Regions from separate parts of the Azospirillum humicireducens genome, predicted to be linked through region 1. Evidence: predicted binding sites of a transcription regulator. Region 1 holds the regulator's gene; each other region holds the start of a gene.
What was found. Region 1 encodes PhoB, which activates phosphate uptake and scavenging genes when phosphate is short. Its sites were predicted from a motif close to TNTCATAAAACTGTCA; they were not measured.

Region 1 (5,662 bases):
ATTGGGCCAGCCGTCCGCGCCATTGCTTCGCAACGAGTGATTCCCCCAGCGGAAAGCCATAGCAAAAACGAAACGTGAAAGCTTTTTCATCTTGGAGAACCGCTGCCGATTCCTATTGAACCGTATTGCGGACTCGCCAATATGTCATCCCGACGGGATCACCCTATTCCACCGAGGAAACCAACATGGCAGACCCGACCTATAACCGCTTCGCGACCGCAGGCCGCGCGACAGATCGGGGATACTTCGACGAAGGCCTGCGGCAGCACATGCTGCGCGTGTACAACTACATGGGCGCCGGCCTGATTCTGACGGGTCTGGTCGCCGCCCTGGTGTCGTCCAGCCCGGCCATGATGGCGACCATCTTCGGCACGCCGCTGAAGTGGGTTGTGATGCTGGCTCCGCTGGCTTTCGTGATGGTGCTGTCCTTCGGCATCCAGCGCCTGTCCTTCGCATCGGCACAGATGATCTTCTGGGCCTATTGCGGCGCGATGGGCCTGTCGATGTCGGCCATCTTCCTGGTCTTCACCGGGGCGTCGATCGCGCTGACCTTCTTCGTCACCGCCGCGACCTTCCTGGCGATGAGCCTGTACGGCTACACCACGAAGGCCGACCTGTCGAAGATGGGCTCGTTCCTGATGATGGGCGTCATCGGCCTCGTCATCGCCGGCCTGGCGAACATCTTCTTCCAGTCGCCGGCCCTGCACTTCGCGATCTCCGCCATCGGCGTGCTGATCTTCACCGGCCTGACCGCCTACGACACCCAGGCGATCAAGGAAAGCTACGCCGAGGGCTACGATCACGAGAGCACCGGCAAGCTGGCCCTGATGGGCGCTCTGACGCTCTACCTGGACTTCATCAACCTGTTCCAGTTCCTGCTGCAGTTCCTGGGTCAGCGCAACAACGACTGATCGCGGGACTTCTGATCGGACACGCAGAGCATCGAAACAGCCGCCCGGAAGCACCCGCTTCCGGGCGGTTTTCTTTTGGGCCCGCTCAGGACTCCACCGTCACCGGATCGCCGACCTTGAGACCCAGCACGCCCTCGGCACGCCCGCGGTTGACGGCGATCTCGGCCAGGCCGTTGGAGTTCTCATACCACAGCGGCTCTCCCGGCCCGACGGCACCGAAGGTGCGGGCGCGGGTGACGCGGGCGCCACCGGCGGTCAGCAGCGCGTCGGCGGGCAGGGCGGAGGCCCGCAGGCCGGTCATGGCGTTGCCGTAGACATCGACATAGACGATGCGCGGCAGCTCGTCCGGCCAGTCCGGGCGGTCGATGGCGGCGAGATCGAGCGGGCTGCGCTGCACCGGCCGGCCGGTCGCCAGATCGGCGGCGACGGGGGCGAACAGGTCGCGGCCATGGAAGCTGGCGGACAGCCGGTCCGGAATCCAGTCGATGGCCCAGGCGTTTAGCGACGTTGCGCGGCGGGCGATCAGGGCGAAGAGGCCGTTGTCGGGGCCGACGAACCAGCGCCCGTCCGCCTCGACCATCACCGGAAGCCGGTCGGTGCCGACGCCGGGATCGACGACACAGAGAAAGATGCTGCCGGCGGGGAAGGCCGGGGCATAGGCCGCCAGGAGATAGGCCGACAGTTGCGGGTCGAAGGCGGGGGCGTCGGCGAACAGGTCGATGACCGGGGCGGTGGGCGCCTGTTGCACCAGCACCGCCTTCATCTGGCCGGTGTAGGGGCCGGAGAGGCCGAAGTCGGTGAAGAGCAGGATCATGGGGTTTCGTTCTCTCCGCGGTTTTGCCCCCTCCCTAACCCTCCCCCGCTTGTCAGCGGGAGAGGGAACTCCGCTGCTCCTTCGCATATTCTCAGCCTGACAAGCGTCCTACCCCCTCTCCCGCGAAGCGGGGGAGGGATGGGGAGGGGGCACCCGAAGCCAGCACCCTCACACCGACTTCGTATCCAGCGCATACCCCGCCGACCGTACGGTGCGGATCAGGTCCAGCTCGTCCTCTTCGTTCATCGCCTTGCGCAGGCGGCGGATGTGAACGTCGACCGTACGCGGCTCGACATACACGTCGTGGCCCCACACCAGATCGAGCAGCTGTTCGCGCGAGAAGACGCGGCCGGGATGCTGCATGAAGTGGCGCAGCAGGCGGAATTCCGTCGGGCCGAGATGGACATCGCGCCCATTGCGCCTTACGCGGTGGGCGGCCAGATCCATAGTCACGTCGGCGAAGGTCAGCACCTCGTCCGTCATGCCGGGCGAGGCGCGGCGCAGCACCGCGCGCATGCGCGCCACCAGCTCGGTCGGCGAGAAGGGCTTGGTGATGTAGTCGTCGGCGCCGGAATTCAGGCCGCGCACCCGGTCGCCTTCCTCGCCGCGGGCGGTCAGCATGATGATCGGGATGTCGCGGGTCTTGGCGTTGCGGCGCAGCTGGCGGCAGACCTCCAGCCCGCTCATCAGCGGCAGCATCCAGTCGAGCAGCACGATGTGCGGCGTCTGTTCACCGGCGGCCAGCAGGGCCTCCTCGCCGTCGCTGGCGGTGGCGACGCGGAAGCCTTCCTTTTCCAGGTTGTACTTCAACAGCGTCAGAATGTCGGCCTCGTCCTCGACGACCAGGACGAGCGGCTTCAGGGCCGCGTTCATGGAGGCTCCGTTCACAGCGCGCGTCTCGACGTTAACCGGCATGGGACAGCCTTTTCAACAAAGGAGGGAAGGGGCGCAAGCATTGGCAAGGGCTCGGGAGCAGGGCTCAGCCATAGCGGCCGGTGATGTAGCCCTGGGTGCGCTCGTCGCGCGGGTTGGTGAAGATTTCCTCGGTGTCGTCGCACTCCACCATCTCGCCCAGATGGAAGAAGGCGGTGCGCTGCGACACGCGGGCGGCCTGCTGCATGTTGTGGGTGACGATGACGATGGTGTAGTTGGCCCGCAGCTCGTCGATCAGCTCCTCGATATGGGCGGTCGCAATGGGGTCGAGCGCCGAGCAGGGCTCGTCCATCAGGATCACCTCGGGGCTTACGGCGATGGCGCGGGCGATGCACAGCCGCTGCTGCTGGCCGCCGGACAGGCTGGTTCCGGGCTCGCGCAGGCGGTCCTTGACCTCCGCCCACAGGCCGGCGCGCTTGAGCGACGTCTGCACCACCTCGTCCAGCTCGTCACGGCCCGAGGCCAAGCCGTGGATGCGCGGGCCGTAGGCGATGTTGTCGTAGATCGACTTGGGGAAGGGGTTCGGCTTCTGGAACACCATGCCGACGCGGGCGCGCAGCTGCACCGCATCGACAGCCTTGCCGTAGACATCCTCGCCATCCAGCGCGATCCGCCCTTCGACCCGGCAGTCCTCGATGGTATCGTTCATCCGGTTCAGGCAGCGCAGGAAGGTCGATTTGCCGCAGCCGGACGGGCCGATCAGCGCCAGCACCCGGTTCTCATGGATGTCCAGGTCGATGCCCTTCAACGCCTGCTTTGCGCCGTAGAACACCTTTACCCCGCGGGCGGTCATCTTTGCCGGCAGGTCCGCACCGGACCGCTGGCCAGGGTGGTTGTCTGCGCGGGGCCGCAGCTTCAGCGGGTTCTGAATGCTCATGGCGCTTACCACCGTCTCTCGAAAATCTTGCGCAGGATCACGGCCGTCCCGTTCAGCAGGATCAGGATGCCGAGCAGGATCAGGATCGCCGCAGAGGTGCGTTCGGTGAAGGCACGCTCCGGGCTGTCCGCCCACATGTAGATCTGCACCGGAAGCACCGTGGCGCTGTCGGTCAGCCCATGGGGCACGTCGACGATGAAGGCGACCATGCCGATCATCAGCAGCGGCGCCGTCTCTCCCAGCGCGCGGGCCATGCCGATGATGGTTCCGGTAAGGATGCCGGGCATCGCCAGCGGCAGGACATGGTGCAGAACCGTCTGCAGGGGCGAGGCGCCGATGCCCAGCGCCGCCTCGCGGATCGATGGCGGCACCGCCTTCAATGCGACACGGGCCGAGATGATGATCACCGGCAGCGTCATCAGCGCCATCACCAGCCCGCCGACCAGCGGCGCCGAACGCGGCATGCCGAAGAAGCCCAGGAACACCGCCAGACCCAGCAGGCCGAAGATGATCGACGGCACCGCGGCGAGGTTGTTGATGTTCACCTCGATCAGGTCGGTCCAGCGGTTCTTCGGCGCGAATTCCTCCAGATAGACCGCGGCGGAGATGCCGACCGGCACCGACAGCGCCATTGTCACCAGGAGCGTCAGCAGCGAGCCGACGATGGCGCCGCCGATGCCGGCCTGCTCCGGCTCCCGGCTGTCGCCGGCGGTGAACAGGGTGGTGTTGAAGCCCTGCGCCAGCGCGCCGGAAGCCAGCAGCGCATCGGCCGCAGCGATCTTGGCGTCGCTGAGCCCGCGCTCGCTCTCCGGCAAATCACGGCGGTAGCGGCCCTTGACCAGCTGGTCGATCTCGTCGTCGGCGCGCACCCAGACGGTCAGCGTGGTGCCGACCAGCGCCGGGTTCTTGGCGACCATCGCCTCCAGCTCGTAGGGCGCGCCCGACGACAGCAGGTCGTTCAGCACGCGCTTGCCGGCGCGGTCGGTCACCTGCGGGAACTGGGCATGGAGCGCCCGGCGCAGGATGGGGGCATAGTTGCGCTCAGCCACCTCGGCCGGGTCCAGCGTCACCTCCAGCCGGATCCGCGCTTCCCAGAAGGCGGTGCTGCCCTTGGCGACGATCGAGCCCAGCAGCACCACCAGCATCAGCGCAGCCAGCGCCACCGCCGCCGCCCCGGCCAGCCGGAAGCGGCGTTCCGCGGCATGGCGGGCGCGCAGGCGGCGGGCGAAGGCCTCGCTCCGGACGCGCGACTTCGCCGGACCGTGGGAGCCGGGGAAGGAGGCAGGGGAGGGCGTCACGGCCGCCGCGTCCTGCTCGACGAGGTCAGTCATATTTTTCCCGATAGGTCCGGACCACCCGCAGGGCGACCATGTTGAGGCAGAGCGTGACGAGGAACAGCACAAGGCCGAGACCGAAGGCCGACAGAGTCTTCGGGCTGTCGAACTCCTGGTCGCCGACCAGAAGGGTGGCGATCTGGGTGGTGACGGTGGTCACAGCCTGCAGCGGGTTGGCGGTCATGTTGGCGGTCAGGCCGGACGCCATGGTGACGATCATCGTCTCGCCGATGGCGCGGCTGACCGCCAGCATCACCGCGGCGACGATGCCCGGCAGCGCCGCCGGCAGGACCACCTGCTTGATGGTTTCCGACTTGGTGGCGCCGAGACCATAGGAGCCGTCGCGCAGGCTCTGCGGCACCGCATTGATGACGTCGTCCGACAGCGAACTGACGAAGGGGATGATCATCACCCCCATGACGATGCCGGCCGCCAGCGCCGATTCCGAACTGACGTCCAGCCTCAGGGCCTCGCCCACCGAGCGCACGAAGGGCGCCATGGTCAGCGCGGCGAAGAAGCCATAGACCACGGTCGGAATGCCGGCCAGGATCTCCAGCGCCGGCTTCAGCCAGGTGCGCACGCCGCGCCCGGCATATTCGGACATATAGATCGCCGCCATCAGCCCGACCGGAACCGCCACCAGCATGGCGATGACCGTGATGAGAAGCGTGCCGGCGAACAGCGGGATCGCGCCGAAGGAGCCGCTGGAGCCGACCTGATCGGCCCGCATCGCCATCTGCGGGCTCCAATGGGTGCCGAACAGGAAGTCGAGCGGCGAGACGACGGTGAAGAA
Region 2 (5,662 bases), 1.1 Mb from region 1:
CGATGCGGCCAAGCGCGCGGTGTTCGATGCCGGCCTGGACGGCGTCGAGATCCACGCGGCCAACGGCTATCTGATCGACCAGTTCCTGCGCGACAGCACCAACACCCGCACCGACCAGTATGGCGGAACGGTGGAGAACCGCTGCCGCTTCCTGCTGGAGATCCTGGAGGCCACGGCCCACGCCGTCGGCGCCGACCGCATCGGCGTCCGCCTGTCGCCGACCGGTGTGTTCAACGACATGAAGGACAGTGACCCGCTGCCGCATTTCCTGGCGATCACCAAGGCGTTGAATCCCTTCAACCTCGCCTATCTGCATGTGATCGAGGGCAAGCCCGGCCATCAAATGGCCCCGCCGGAGGGGGCGCCGCATGTGGCGTCCGCCCTGCGCGCCGCCTTCAAGGGTCCGTTCATCCTGAATGGCGGCTACAGCCGCGGCGATGCCGACGCCGCACTCGCCAAGGGTGAAGCCGACGCGGTCAGCTTCGGCGAGGCCTTCATTTCCAACCCGGACCTGCCCGTGCGCTTCCGTGCCGATGCGCCGCTGGCCGAGCCGGACCGCACCACCTATTACGGCGGCGACGCCAAGGGCTACACCGACTATCCGGCCCTGGAATCCGTCGCCGCCTGACGGGATTGCGGCCCCACTGCCCCGGCGGGGCCGCAATTGCTCTCGACGTGAGAGCGCGTCGTGAGAGCGTCGTGAGACGCAAATCCCCGCTGCCCCCGGCCCGGTTCCCCCCTGGGCCGGGGGGCTTTTTTATGTGGAGCCGGCCTCTACGCCTCTCCGTCCAGCCCGCGGGCCAAGGCGGCGATGGTGCCGTAACCGACCTGATCGGCCGGGTCGATCTCCGCCATCTTGGCAAGGATCGCCAGCGCCTTGCCGCGGTTGTGGCGGCGCAGCTCGATGAAGGCCAGCGCCTTCATGGTGAACAGGAAGAAGCGCGCCGGTCCGGCCGCCGTCCAGTCGGTGGAGCCCGCGGTCAGCTGCGACCAGTCCGCCTGAAAGCCGCCCTGGAGTGCGGCGGCATCCAACCCGATGCGGGCCACCCGCTCCGCTTCCGCCAACTTCTTGCGGTTGAAGTAGAATTTGTAGAGCGCATGGAAGACCGGCAGCACCCGCGGCCCCTTGCGATGCGCCTCCCACAGCAGCGACTCGCAGACCTCCGGCACGTCGCGGGCCTTCACCGCCTCCTGCAACAGTTCGTCGATCTGTTCGGGCACGTCGCCGAAGGCCATGCGGCCGTTCGACATCCTGAGTTCGATCGGTTCGTCGCTCATCGCTCCCCTCGCCTTTCCGCTGCCTGGGTTTTCTGTTGAGAAAATCAACCATCCGACGCACCGACGACGCCACATGGTACGCGCGCGGGCGCAGGGAATGACCACAATATTATTGTGCGGCGAAGTGTCGCGGCTGTCGCAAAACCGACACGCGCCAAACCCGACAAAAACGTTGGAAGGCGAAACATTGTCGGACTCTCGCCATGCCCCTCCGACCTGACAATCGTTATAAATCAATGCTTTGTCTGCTTGGCACACCGCTTGCTCTATTCCTCGTCAGATCGGCCGGCACCCCCGGCAACGCGGCTTGAGGAGGCGGGACATGGTGACTCTGACGGATGCGGCGGTTTCCACCCTGGAACAGGTCCTGGCGAAGTCGGGCGGTGCGGCGGCCGGTTTGCGGATCGCCGTGACCGACGGCGGCTGCGCCGGCCTGAAATACCAGATGGGCCTGGAGGCTGCGGCCGGCGACGACGACGCGGTGCTCAGCTTCGGCCCGGTCACCATCTTCGTCGACGCCAACAGCCAACCCTTCCTCAGCGGCGTGGTGGTCGATTTCGTCGAGGGCATCGAAGGCTCCGGCTTCAAGTTCGACAACCCGAACGCGACCAGCAGCTGCGGCTGCGGCAAGTCCTTCTCCGCCGGTGAAGGCGGTGGCGGCTCCTGCTCGACCTCCTCGTCCAGCTGCGGATCGTCGACCCCCTATTCGACGCACTGAAGTCTCCCCGGACACTCTTCCCCTAGGCGCGCACCCCACGGAAAGGCAGCAGCGACATGTGGAACTACACCGACAAGGTCAAGGAACACTTCTTCAACCCGAAGAACTCCGGTGTCCTGGACAGCGCAAACGCGGTCGGCGAGGTCGGCTCCATCACCTGCGGCGACGCGCTGCGTCTGATGCTGAAGGTCGATCCCGACACCCAGATCATCCTGGATGCGAAGTTCCAGACCTTCGGCTGCGGCTCGGCCATCGCCTCCTCCTCCGCCCTGACCGAGATGATCATCGGCAAGACGGTGGACGAGGCGCTGACCCTGACCAACCGCGACATCGCCGAGTATCTGGGCGGCCTGCCGCCGGAGAAGATGCACTGCTCCGTCATGGGTGCGGAGGCGCTGCGCGCCGCCATCGCCAACTACAAGGGCGAGGCGTGGGAAGACGACCATGAGGAAGGCGAGCTGGTCTGCAAATGCTTCGGCATCGACGCCGCCATGATCGAGCGCGCGGTGAGCGTCAACGGCCTGACCACGCTGGAGGAGGTCACGCACTACACCAAGGCCGGCGGCTCCTGCCAGACCTGCCACGAGAAGATCGAGGAGGTGCTGGAAGAGGTGCTGGCGAAGACTGGCGCGCTGAAGCCCGCCAAGAAGCACGCCCCCGGCACGGTCGGGCTGGACGCCATCAAGCCCTTGGAGCCGAAGGCGGAATCGGCTGCGGCGCCCAAGCTGACGAATGTCCAGCGCATGCAGGTCATCATGGGCGCCATCGAGGAGATGCGGCCGCAGATCCAGCGCGACGGCGGCGACGTGGAGCTGGTCGACATCGACGGCAAGGACATCTACGTCCGGCTGACCGGCGCCTGCTCCGGCTGTTCGCAGTCGGCCGGCACGATGATGGGCGTGCAGATGAAGCTGGTCGAGGCGCTCGGCGAGTTCGTGCGGGTCAAGCCCGCGTCCCTCATGCCGGCCCATGCGGGCTAAGGGGAGCGCCAAGCCATGAGCCAGGGAATCTACCTCGACAACAACGCCACCACCCGCGTCGATCCGGAAGTGCTGCAGGAGATGCTGCCGCTCTTCACCGAGCATTTCGGCAACGCCTCCTCCATGCACGGCTTCGGCGCCGCGGTGGGCGGCAAGATCGAATGGGCGCGCTGCCAAGTCCAGGCACTGCTGGGAGCCGCCCATGACAGCGAGATCGTCTTCACCTCCGGCGGAACGGAGAGCGACAACACCGCCATCCTGTCGGCGCTGGAGGCCTACCCGAAGAAGCGCGAGATCGTCACCAGCGTGGTCGAGCACCCCGGCGTGCTGGCGCTCTGCGAGTATCTGGAGAAGAAGCGCGGCTGCAAGGTCCACCGCATCCCGGTGGACAAGCGCGGCAATCTCGACATCGAAGCCTACCGCGCCGCCCTGTCCGATCAGGTCGCCATCGTCTCCATCATGTGGGCCAACAACGAGACCGGGACGATCTTCCCGGTGGAGGAGCTGGCGCGCATGGCGAAGGAGGTCGGCGCCCTCTTCCACACCGATGCGGTGCAGTCGGTCGGCAAGATCCCGGTGAAGCTGGCCGACAGCGCCATCGACATGCTGTCGCTGTCAGGCCACAAGCTGCACGCCCCCAAGGGCATCGGCGCGCTGTACGTCAAGCGTGGCCTGCGCTACCGCCCGATGCTGCGCGGCGGCCACCAGGAGCGCTCGCGCCGCGCGGGAACCGAGAATGCGCCGGGCATCGTCGGGCTGGGCGCCGCCGCCCAACTGGCGCTGGTCCATATGGGCGACGAGAACACGCGGGTGAAGGCGCTGCGCGACAAGCTGGAACGGGCGATCCTGGCGGCGGTGCCGAGCTGCTTCGTCACCGGCAACCCCGACAACCGCCTGCCCAACACCTGCAACATCGCCTTCGAGTATATCGAGGGCGAGGCGATCCTCCTGCTGTTGAACGAGGCCGGCATCGCCGCGTCCTCCGGCTCCGCCTGCACCTCGGGCTCGCTGGAGCCCAGCCACGTCATGCGCGCCATGGGCGTGCCCTACACCGCCGCCCATGGCGCCACCCGCTTCTCGCTGTCGCGCGAGACGACGGAGGAGGAGATCGACCGGGTCATCGCCGTGGTGCCGGGCATCATCGCCAAGCTGCGCAGCCTGTCGCCCTACTGGCAGCAGGAAGCCGGCAAGCCCAAGGAATTCGCGCCCGTTTATTCGTAACACCGGAATCGCAGGCCGGGTCGATGGCCCGTCCCGGCACCCCGCCCGACGACACCCCGTCGGGGCGGGTCCCCGGCCCGGCCTGCGACACTTCTCATGGGGGCGAGGGTCTATGCCCCCTCCCCAACCCTCCCCCGCTTCGCGGGAGAGGGAACTCCGCCGCTTTGACGGTTACGTCACGCCACCAAGCATTCTACCCCCTCTCCCGCGGAGCGGGGGAGGGATGGGGAGGGGGCAACCCGCGGCAACAACTCCCAGAAGGTGCCCCCATGCCCACCACCTTCGCCACCATCAACGACACCACGCTGCGCGATGGCGAGCAGACCGCCGGCGTCGCCTTCACGCTCGACGAGAAGATCGCCATCGCCAAGGCGCTCGACGCCGCCGGCGTGCCGGAGCAGGAGGTCGGCATCCCCGCCATGGGCGAGGAGGAGCGCGAGGGCATCCGCGCCGTGGCGGCGCTGGGGCTGAAGGGCCGGCTGATGGTGTGGTGCCGCATGCACGATGCCGACTTGAAGGCCGCGCTGTCCTGCAATGTCGGCTTCGTCAACCTGTCGATGCCCGTGTCGGACATCCACATCACCAGGAAGCTGAAGCGCAGCCGCGCCTGGGCGCTGGCGGAGATCGAGCGCCGGGTGAAACAGGCGCGCGACCATGGGCTGGAGGTCAGCGTCGGCGGCGAGGATTCGTCGCGCGCCGACATGGATTTCCTGATCGCCGCCGCCACCGTGGCGCAACAGGCCGGCGCCCGGCGCTTCCGCTTCGCCGACACGCTGGGCGTGCTCGATCCCTTCCAGACGCGCGCCTGCATCGAACGGCTGCGCCGGGCCACCGACCTGGAGATCGAGATCCACGCCCATGACGATCTGGGCCTCGCCAACGCCAATTCACTGGCGGCGGTGCTGGGCGGCGCCACCCACGTCAACACCACGGTGAACGGACTGGGCGAGCGCGCCGGCAACGCCCCGCTGGAGGAGGTGGTGGTGTCGCTGAAACACCTCTACCACATCGACACCGGCGTGGAGACGCGCTCGCTCGGCACCATCAGCGATCTGGTGGAACGGGCCTCCAACCGGCCGGTGGCGGTCAACAAGTCGATCGTCGGCGCCGCCGTCTTCACCCATGAGGCCGGCATCCATGTCGACGGGCTGCTGCGCGACCGCGCCACCTACCAGAATTTCGACCCGGCCGAGGTCGGGCGCGAACACCGCATCGTGCTGGGCAAGCATTCCGGCACCGCGGCGGTGAAGCTGGCCTATGAGCGGCTCGGCATCGCCTGCGACGACGCCACCGCGCAGGCGGTGCTGCCGCGCGTCCGCGCGCTGGCCACCCGCGCCAAACGGCCGCCGACGCCTGAGGAACTGCACGCCTTCCTGGAGGCGGCGACATGACCAAGCCCAAAAGCTCTCCGGGCATTCTGGCCCTGCTGCGCGAGGACGTCGCCTGCGTGTTCGACCGCGACCCG
Region 3 (5,662 bases), 200 kb from region 1:
TGAACAGGGCGATGTTGATCGCCGACAGCCCGTTGTAGAGCAGCGTCCACAGGATGGCGACCAGCCAGAACAGGCCGAAGCCGGCAGCACCCAGCGCAAGCGTCAGCGCCACCTTGTTGACGATGCGCCGGCGGTTGTACAGGCCGCCGGCCGGAGCGGCCAGCGCCGCGGAACTTGTCATGCTCATGGCCTCAGACTCCGGCCTTGCGCTGCAGGCGCAGCAGCATCAGCTTGGCGATCGACAGCACGGTGAAGGTGATCAGGAACAGGATCAGGCCCAGCGCCACCAGCGAGGCGGTGTAGACGTCGCCGACCGCTTCGGTGAATTCGTTGGCGATGGAGGCCGAGATCGTCGTGCCCGGCGCCATGATGGAGGAGCTGATGCGGTGCGCGTTGCCGATGACGAAGGTGACGGCCATCGTCTCACCCAGCGCGCGGCCCAGCCCCAGCATGACGCCGCCGACCACGCCGGTACGGGTGTAGGGCAGCACCACGTTCCACACCACCTCCCAGGTGGTGGCGCCCAGCCCGTAGGCGGATTCGCGCACCATCGGCGGCACCGTCTCGAAGACGTCGCGGGTGATGGAGGTGATGAAGGGCAGCACCATGATGCCCAGGATCAGGCCGGCGGTCAGCACGCCGATGCCGTAGGGCGGGCCCATGAACAGATTGCCGATGCCGGGGATCTGACCCAGCGTGGCGATCAGGAAGGGCTGGATGGTCGACTGCATGAAGGGGGCGAAGACGAACAGGCCCCAGATGCCGTAGATGATGCTGGGAATACCCGCCAGCAGTTCGATGGCGACGCCCAGCGGCCGCTTCAGCCAGGCCGGGCACATCTCGGTGATGAACAGCGCGATGCCGAAGCTGACCGGAATGCCGACAGCCATGGCGATGACCGACGTGATCAGCGTGCCGTAAATCGGGGCGAGCGCGCCGAATTCCTCCGACACCGGGTTCCAGACCTCGGTCGTGACGAAGCCGAAGCCGAACGCGCGCAGTGCCGGAAGCGCGCCGTCGATGAGAGAAACCGTGACGCCGCCCAGAATGAACAGGACGAGCAGCGCAAAGAAGAGCGTGGCGTTGCGGAAAGCCGCATCCTGCAGGCGCTGGCGGCGGGCCCGTCGGGCGGTGGAAGCGTGTGCGTCGGTCAAGGTCAGCGCGATCTCGGTCATGGCCGCTCCGTGAGGCGTGCGGTGGGGACGGCGAAATTTCCGTCCCCGCCGGCGGATCATGCCCCCGGATTGCACCGTCCGCCGGCGCAACCCAGGGTCGGGTTGGCCGTGGTTACTTGGCCGACGCGGTCCAGATCGGCTTGCCGTCGGCCTGGATCGACTGCGACCAGGTCTTCTGGACCAAGGAGACGACGGCCTCAGGCATCGGGACATAGTCCAGATCGGTGGCCATCTTGGCGCCGTTCTTGTAGGCCCAGTCGAAGAACTTCAGCGCTTCGGCCGAGACCGCGACGTCCTGCGGGTTCTTGTACATCAGGATGAAGCTGGCGCCGGTGATCGGCCAGCTGTCCGCACCCGGCTCGTCGGTCAGGATGACGTAATAGCCCTTGGAGTTGGCCCAGTCGGCGTTCGCCGCGGCGGCCTGGAAGGCCTCGATCTTCGGAACGACGGTCTTGCCGTCCTTGTTCTGCAGGCCGACATACGTGATGTTGTTCTGCTTGGCGTAGGCGTATTCGACGTAGCCGATCGAGCCGTCCGTCTGCTTGACCATGTTGGCCACGCCTTCGTTGCCCTTGGCGCCGATGCCGGCCGGCCACTGCACGGAGGAGTTGGCGCCGATCTGGGTCTTGAACTTCGGGCTGGTCTTCGACAGATAGTCGGTGAACAGGAAGTTGGTGCCCGACCCATCGGAACGGTACACCGGCGCGATGGCGGTGTTCGGCAGATTGACGTCAGGGTTCAGCGCCTTGATCTGCGGATCGTTCCACTTGGTGATCTCGCCCATGTAGATGTTGGCGAGAACCGTGCCCGACAGCTTGACCTCGCCGGACTTCAGACCCTTCAGGTTCACGACCGGAACGACGCCGCCCATGATCATCGGGAACTGGATCAGGCCGGCCTGCTCCAGCTCTTCCGGCTTCAGCGGCATGTCCGACGCGCCGAAGGTGACCGTCTTGGCCTTGATCTGCTTGATGCCGCCGCCCGAACCGATCGACTGGTAGTTCAGGCCGGTGCCCGTCTCCTTCTTGTAGGCGTCGGCCCACTTGGCATAGATCGGGTACGGGAAGGTGGCGCCGGCGCCGGAGATGTCGGCGGCCGAGGCGACCGACAGCGGGGCGACCGACACGGACAGAACGGCCAGGGCACCGAAGGCGGCGCAGCGAACGAACGCCGAGGTCATGGTTTTCACGGCTAAACTCCCGATAGGTTTGGACGGTGTCGTTGGGTTTGGGAAAATCCCGGCCTTCGCCGGAGGTCGTAACCCGCCTTCTTCGTCGCGGTGACCATAGCCACCGCTGGTGACGGGTTTGTTTTGTTTACGTGTCAGTTTTATGAAACCGACCCGCTTCAGGCCCCAGGCGCCCCGGATCGCCCGCTCATCGCGCGGCCCGGATTTCCTGGAGGAACAGATGCACGGCGGAGCCGAGGCTGGTCGCCTCGTGCGACAGGCTTTCCGCCACCTGCAGCACGTCGCCGGCCTGGGCGCGCACCTTGGCCGCGGCCTCCGACAGGCCGGCGACATGGTCCGACGCCGCCTGGGTGCCGACGGCCACGCGGTGGGAGCTGTCGACGATGCTCGACGTGATGGTCGCCTGCTCCTCCACCGCCGCGGCGATGGCCGAGGCATTCGATTCGATGCGCTGGACGCTGCCGGTCATGGTCGCCACCACCTCCGCCGTCTGGCGGCTGGCCGCCTGGGTCGCGGCGATCTGCCGGGCGATCTCGGCGGTGGCCTGGGCGGTCTGGCCGGCAAGGGCCTTCACCTCCCCGGCGACCACAGCGAAGCCGCGGCCCATCTCCCCTGCCCTCGCCGCTTCGATGGTGGCGTTCAGCGCCAGCAGGTTGGTCTGTCCGGCGATCTCGTCGATCAGCCCCACCACGGCGCCGATCTCCCCCGCCGTGCTCGACAGGTCGGCGACGGTGGCCTTCACCTGCTCCGCCCCGGCGGCGGTGTCGCCGATGATGCGGGCGGATTCGCCGGTGCGCTTGCTGATCTCGGCAATCGACTGCGAGATCTCCGAAGCGGCGGTCGCCACCTGCTGGATCCCCGCCGCCATCTCGCCGGACAGCTGCATCGCAGCGTCGGCCCGGTCGTTGGCATTGGCGGCGATGTCGGTCAGCGAGCGGGCGCGGGCGGCCATCACGCGGGCGGCCTCCGCCAGGGTCTCCACGCTGCTCAGCACGTTGCGCTCGAACTGGTCGGCGATCTCCAGCATGCTGGTCCGGCGGGCCGAAGCGGCGTTGCGGCGCTCGATCTCCACCTTCTCGTGCGCCTCTTCCATGGCGCGGGCGTTGGCGATGAAGACGAACAGGGCGCGGGCCATGTCGGTGATCTCGTCGTTGCCGTCGGCCTTCTGGTCCACCGTCAGGTCGCCGCCGGCCACCCTGCGCATGGCGTCGGCAAGGGCCTCCATCCGGCCGACCACCCGGCGCCCGACATAGAGCGTAACGATCAGCCCGGCCAGCAGCACGCCGGCCGTCGCCAGCAGGAACTGGATCTCGTTGGTGCGCTCCAGCGCGTCATGGGCGGCGGCGGCCCCCTCGGCGGTCGCGGTTTCGGCCGACTGCACCAGCCCGTCGACCATCCCGGTCAGGGCGGCGCCGGTGCTGCGGTTGTTCTCGATCAGCGCGGCATTCTCGGCATAGGCGGCCAGTTCGCCGCCGCGCAGCGCCAGAATGCCGGCATCGCCGAAGCCCAGGGCCAGCAACCGTTCGGCCAGCCGGCTGACCTCAGTGCCCAGATCGCCCTTCGACTCCTGCAAGGTCTTTTGGATCGTCGCGGCCAGCGGATCGAGCGTGCGGCGCGCGATGGCCAGCCGGGCCGGCGTTTCCGCGTTGCCGGCCTCGGCCAGCTTGCCGGCCAGCAGGTTGGCGTCGGCCATCAGACCGCTCAGCACGGTGTAGCGGTGTTGCGCCTCCGGCACCACGTTGGTGGAAAGATCCTGCATCCGCTCCGCGATGGCGTTTCCGGCCTCGGCGATGCGCCCGCGGGAATTCAGCATCAGCGGCAGCATGCGGCTGTTGGCGTCGCGGTCCAGCCGGACGATCTCGTCGACCGCGGCGGCCTGGGCTTCGGCCAGCTTGCCCGCTTCGGCCTCCCCGATGCCGGGGGTCAGCTGGCGGACGCGGCGGGTGTAGACGCTCTTGTCGCCGTCGCCATAGGCCGCCAGCCCGTTGATCGCCGCGATGACGGGGGCGGCCGCCTCGCTCTTCGCCAGCGGGCGCAGGGCGCCCTGGAGATCGGACAGCGCCGAATCGAAGTCGGTGGACAGCGACATCACCTTGGAGCGGTCGGTCTCGAAGGCGCCGATCAGCAGCGCCTTGGCCAGCGCCGCCTCCGCGCCGCGCAGCTGGAACAGCGGAATCACCGTCTGCCCCAGCTCGCCGCCGATGGCCTCGGAGGATTGCGAGGTCACCTCCACCATTGCAGCGATCGCCTGGGCAAGCTGTTCGCGCGAGGCCTGCATGTCCGGCTTCAGCGCCGCCAGCAGCCGGGCATGGGCGTCGCTCAACTCCGCCAGCCGGGCGCTGCGCTGTTCCTGCAGGCTCAACCGGCGGCCGGTCGCCGCGCCCAACGCGTCGACGGTGCCCAGCAGCGAGCGGGCGGTGGCCGACAGCTCGCCCATGCGGCCGATGTCGCCATGCCCGTCGGCCAGCCGGGCGAGCTGGCCGTCCAGCTCCGCGCGCTGGCCCGCCGCTGCACTGCGCAGCCGGGTCAGGTCCTCCTCCGACGATGCGGCGTCGATCAGCGGTCCCAGCGCCAGCACCCGCGCCGTGATGGTGGCGAGGCCGTGCGCGGCGCTGAGCACCGGCACCTGCGTTCCCGTGATGTCGGCGACATGGCCCCGGACCGCGCCATAGGACATCCAGCCGACCACCGCCGCGATGCAGGGCAGTGCCGCCACGGTTCCGAAGGCGATCAGCATCTTCGACTTGATGCCGGATCGCCGGCGCTGGTCGGCGCGATCTGCCATGTGGGCCACCCGCGGTCTGGAGGTTGTCAGCACCGGACCCGCGGTTCTCCGCAGGCCGGCCGACGCCATGGGTAGACCCTCTCTTTGGATGTTTGGGTGACGGTTCGGTGAAGTTTTCGCTACGCACAATCGAAATATCGTTGCGCCTGCGAAATCGACCGGTTCGACGACGGTCGACAGCCGACCTTTTGCCGGGCTTGGTGAATCGAACGTAAACAGCACGGTGAAGCGCAAGCGGCGCCCGCCGGCATCGAGCACCGCTTTACTGCGCGTTATTGGAGAAGAGCAGCAGGCTTATTGCAAGCGTTGTACGGGCGGAGCGGTGCGCCGCAGGCTGTCGCGGTCGGATGCCTTGTCGAACCACGCCGCAAGCGCCGGGCGGCCTTCACGCCAGTCCTCGTCCCCGAAGCGGAAATCGAGATAGGCGAGCGCCGCCAGGACGGCGAGCGTGCCGATGGTGTCCTCGCCGCCCAGCGCCGCCGCGTCGGCCTCCAGCAGGTCGAGCGCGCGGGC

Region 2: a site for PhoB is predicted at 1,413-1,428, ahead of A6A40_RS02250 (HesB/IscA family protein). Genes of this name have one in related genera too.
Region 3: a site for PhoB is predicted at 2,497-2,512, ahead of pstS (phosphate ABC transporter substrate-binding protein PstS). Genes of this name have one in related genera too.

Annotation. Positions count from the first base shown of each region.
Region 1 is NZ_CP015285.1:2,578,370-2,584,031, forward strand. It holds gene A6A40_RS12090 (ABC transporter permease) at 1-40, shown strand, start outside; gene A6A40_RS12095 (Bax inhibitor-1/YccA family protein) at 186-911, shown strand; gene A6A40_RS12100 (SAM hydrolase/SAM-dependent halogenase family protein) at 997-1,725, opposite strand; gene phoB (phosphate regulon transcriptional regulator PhoB) at 1,894-2,598, opposite strand; gene pstB (phosphate ABC transporter ATP-binding protein PstB) at 2,705-3,451, opposite strand; gene pstA (phosphate ABC transporter permease PstA) at 3,541-4,866, opposite strand; gene pstC (phosphate ABC transporter permease subunit PstC) at 4,859-5,662, opposite strand, start outside.
Region 2 is NZ_CP015285.1:477,246-482,907, reverse strand. It holds gene A6A40_RS02260 (alkene reductase) at 1-628, shown strand, start outside; gene A6A40_RS02255 (hypothetical protein) at 775-1,278, opposite strand; gene A6A40_RS02250 (HesB/IscA family protein) at 1,601-1,996, shown strand; gene nifU (Fe-S cluster assembly protein NifU) at 2,053-2,976, shown strand; gene nifS (cysteine desulfurase NifS) at 2,992-4,197, shown strand; gene nifV (homocitrate synthase) at 4,467-5,588, shown strand; gene cysE (serine O-acetyltransferase) at 5,585-5,662, shown strand, end outside.
Region 3 is NZ_CP015285.1:2,781,119-2,786,780, reverse strand. It holds gene pstA (phosphate ABC transporter permease PstA) at 1-187, opposite strand, end outside; gene pstC (phosphate ABC transporter permease subunit PstC) at 192-1,175, opposite strand; gene pstS (phosphate ABC transporter substrate-binding protein PstS) at 1,288-2,355, opposite strand; gene A6A40_RS13115 (methyl-accepting chemotaxis protein) at 2,552-5,149, opposite strand; gene A6A40_RS13110 (glutathione S-transferase N-terminal domain-containing protein) at 5,444-5,662, opposite strand, start outside.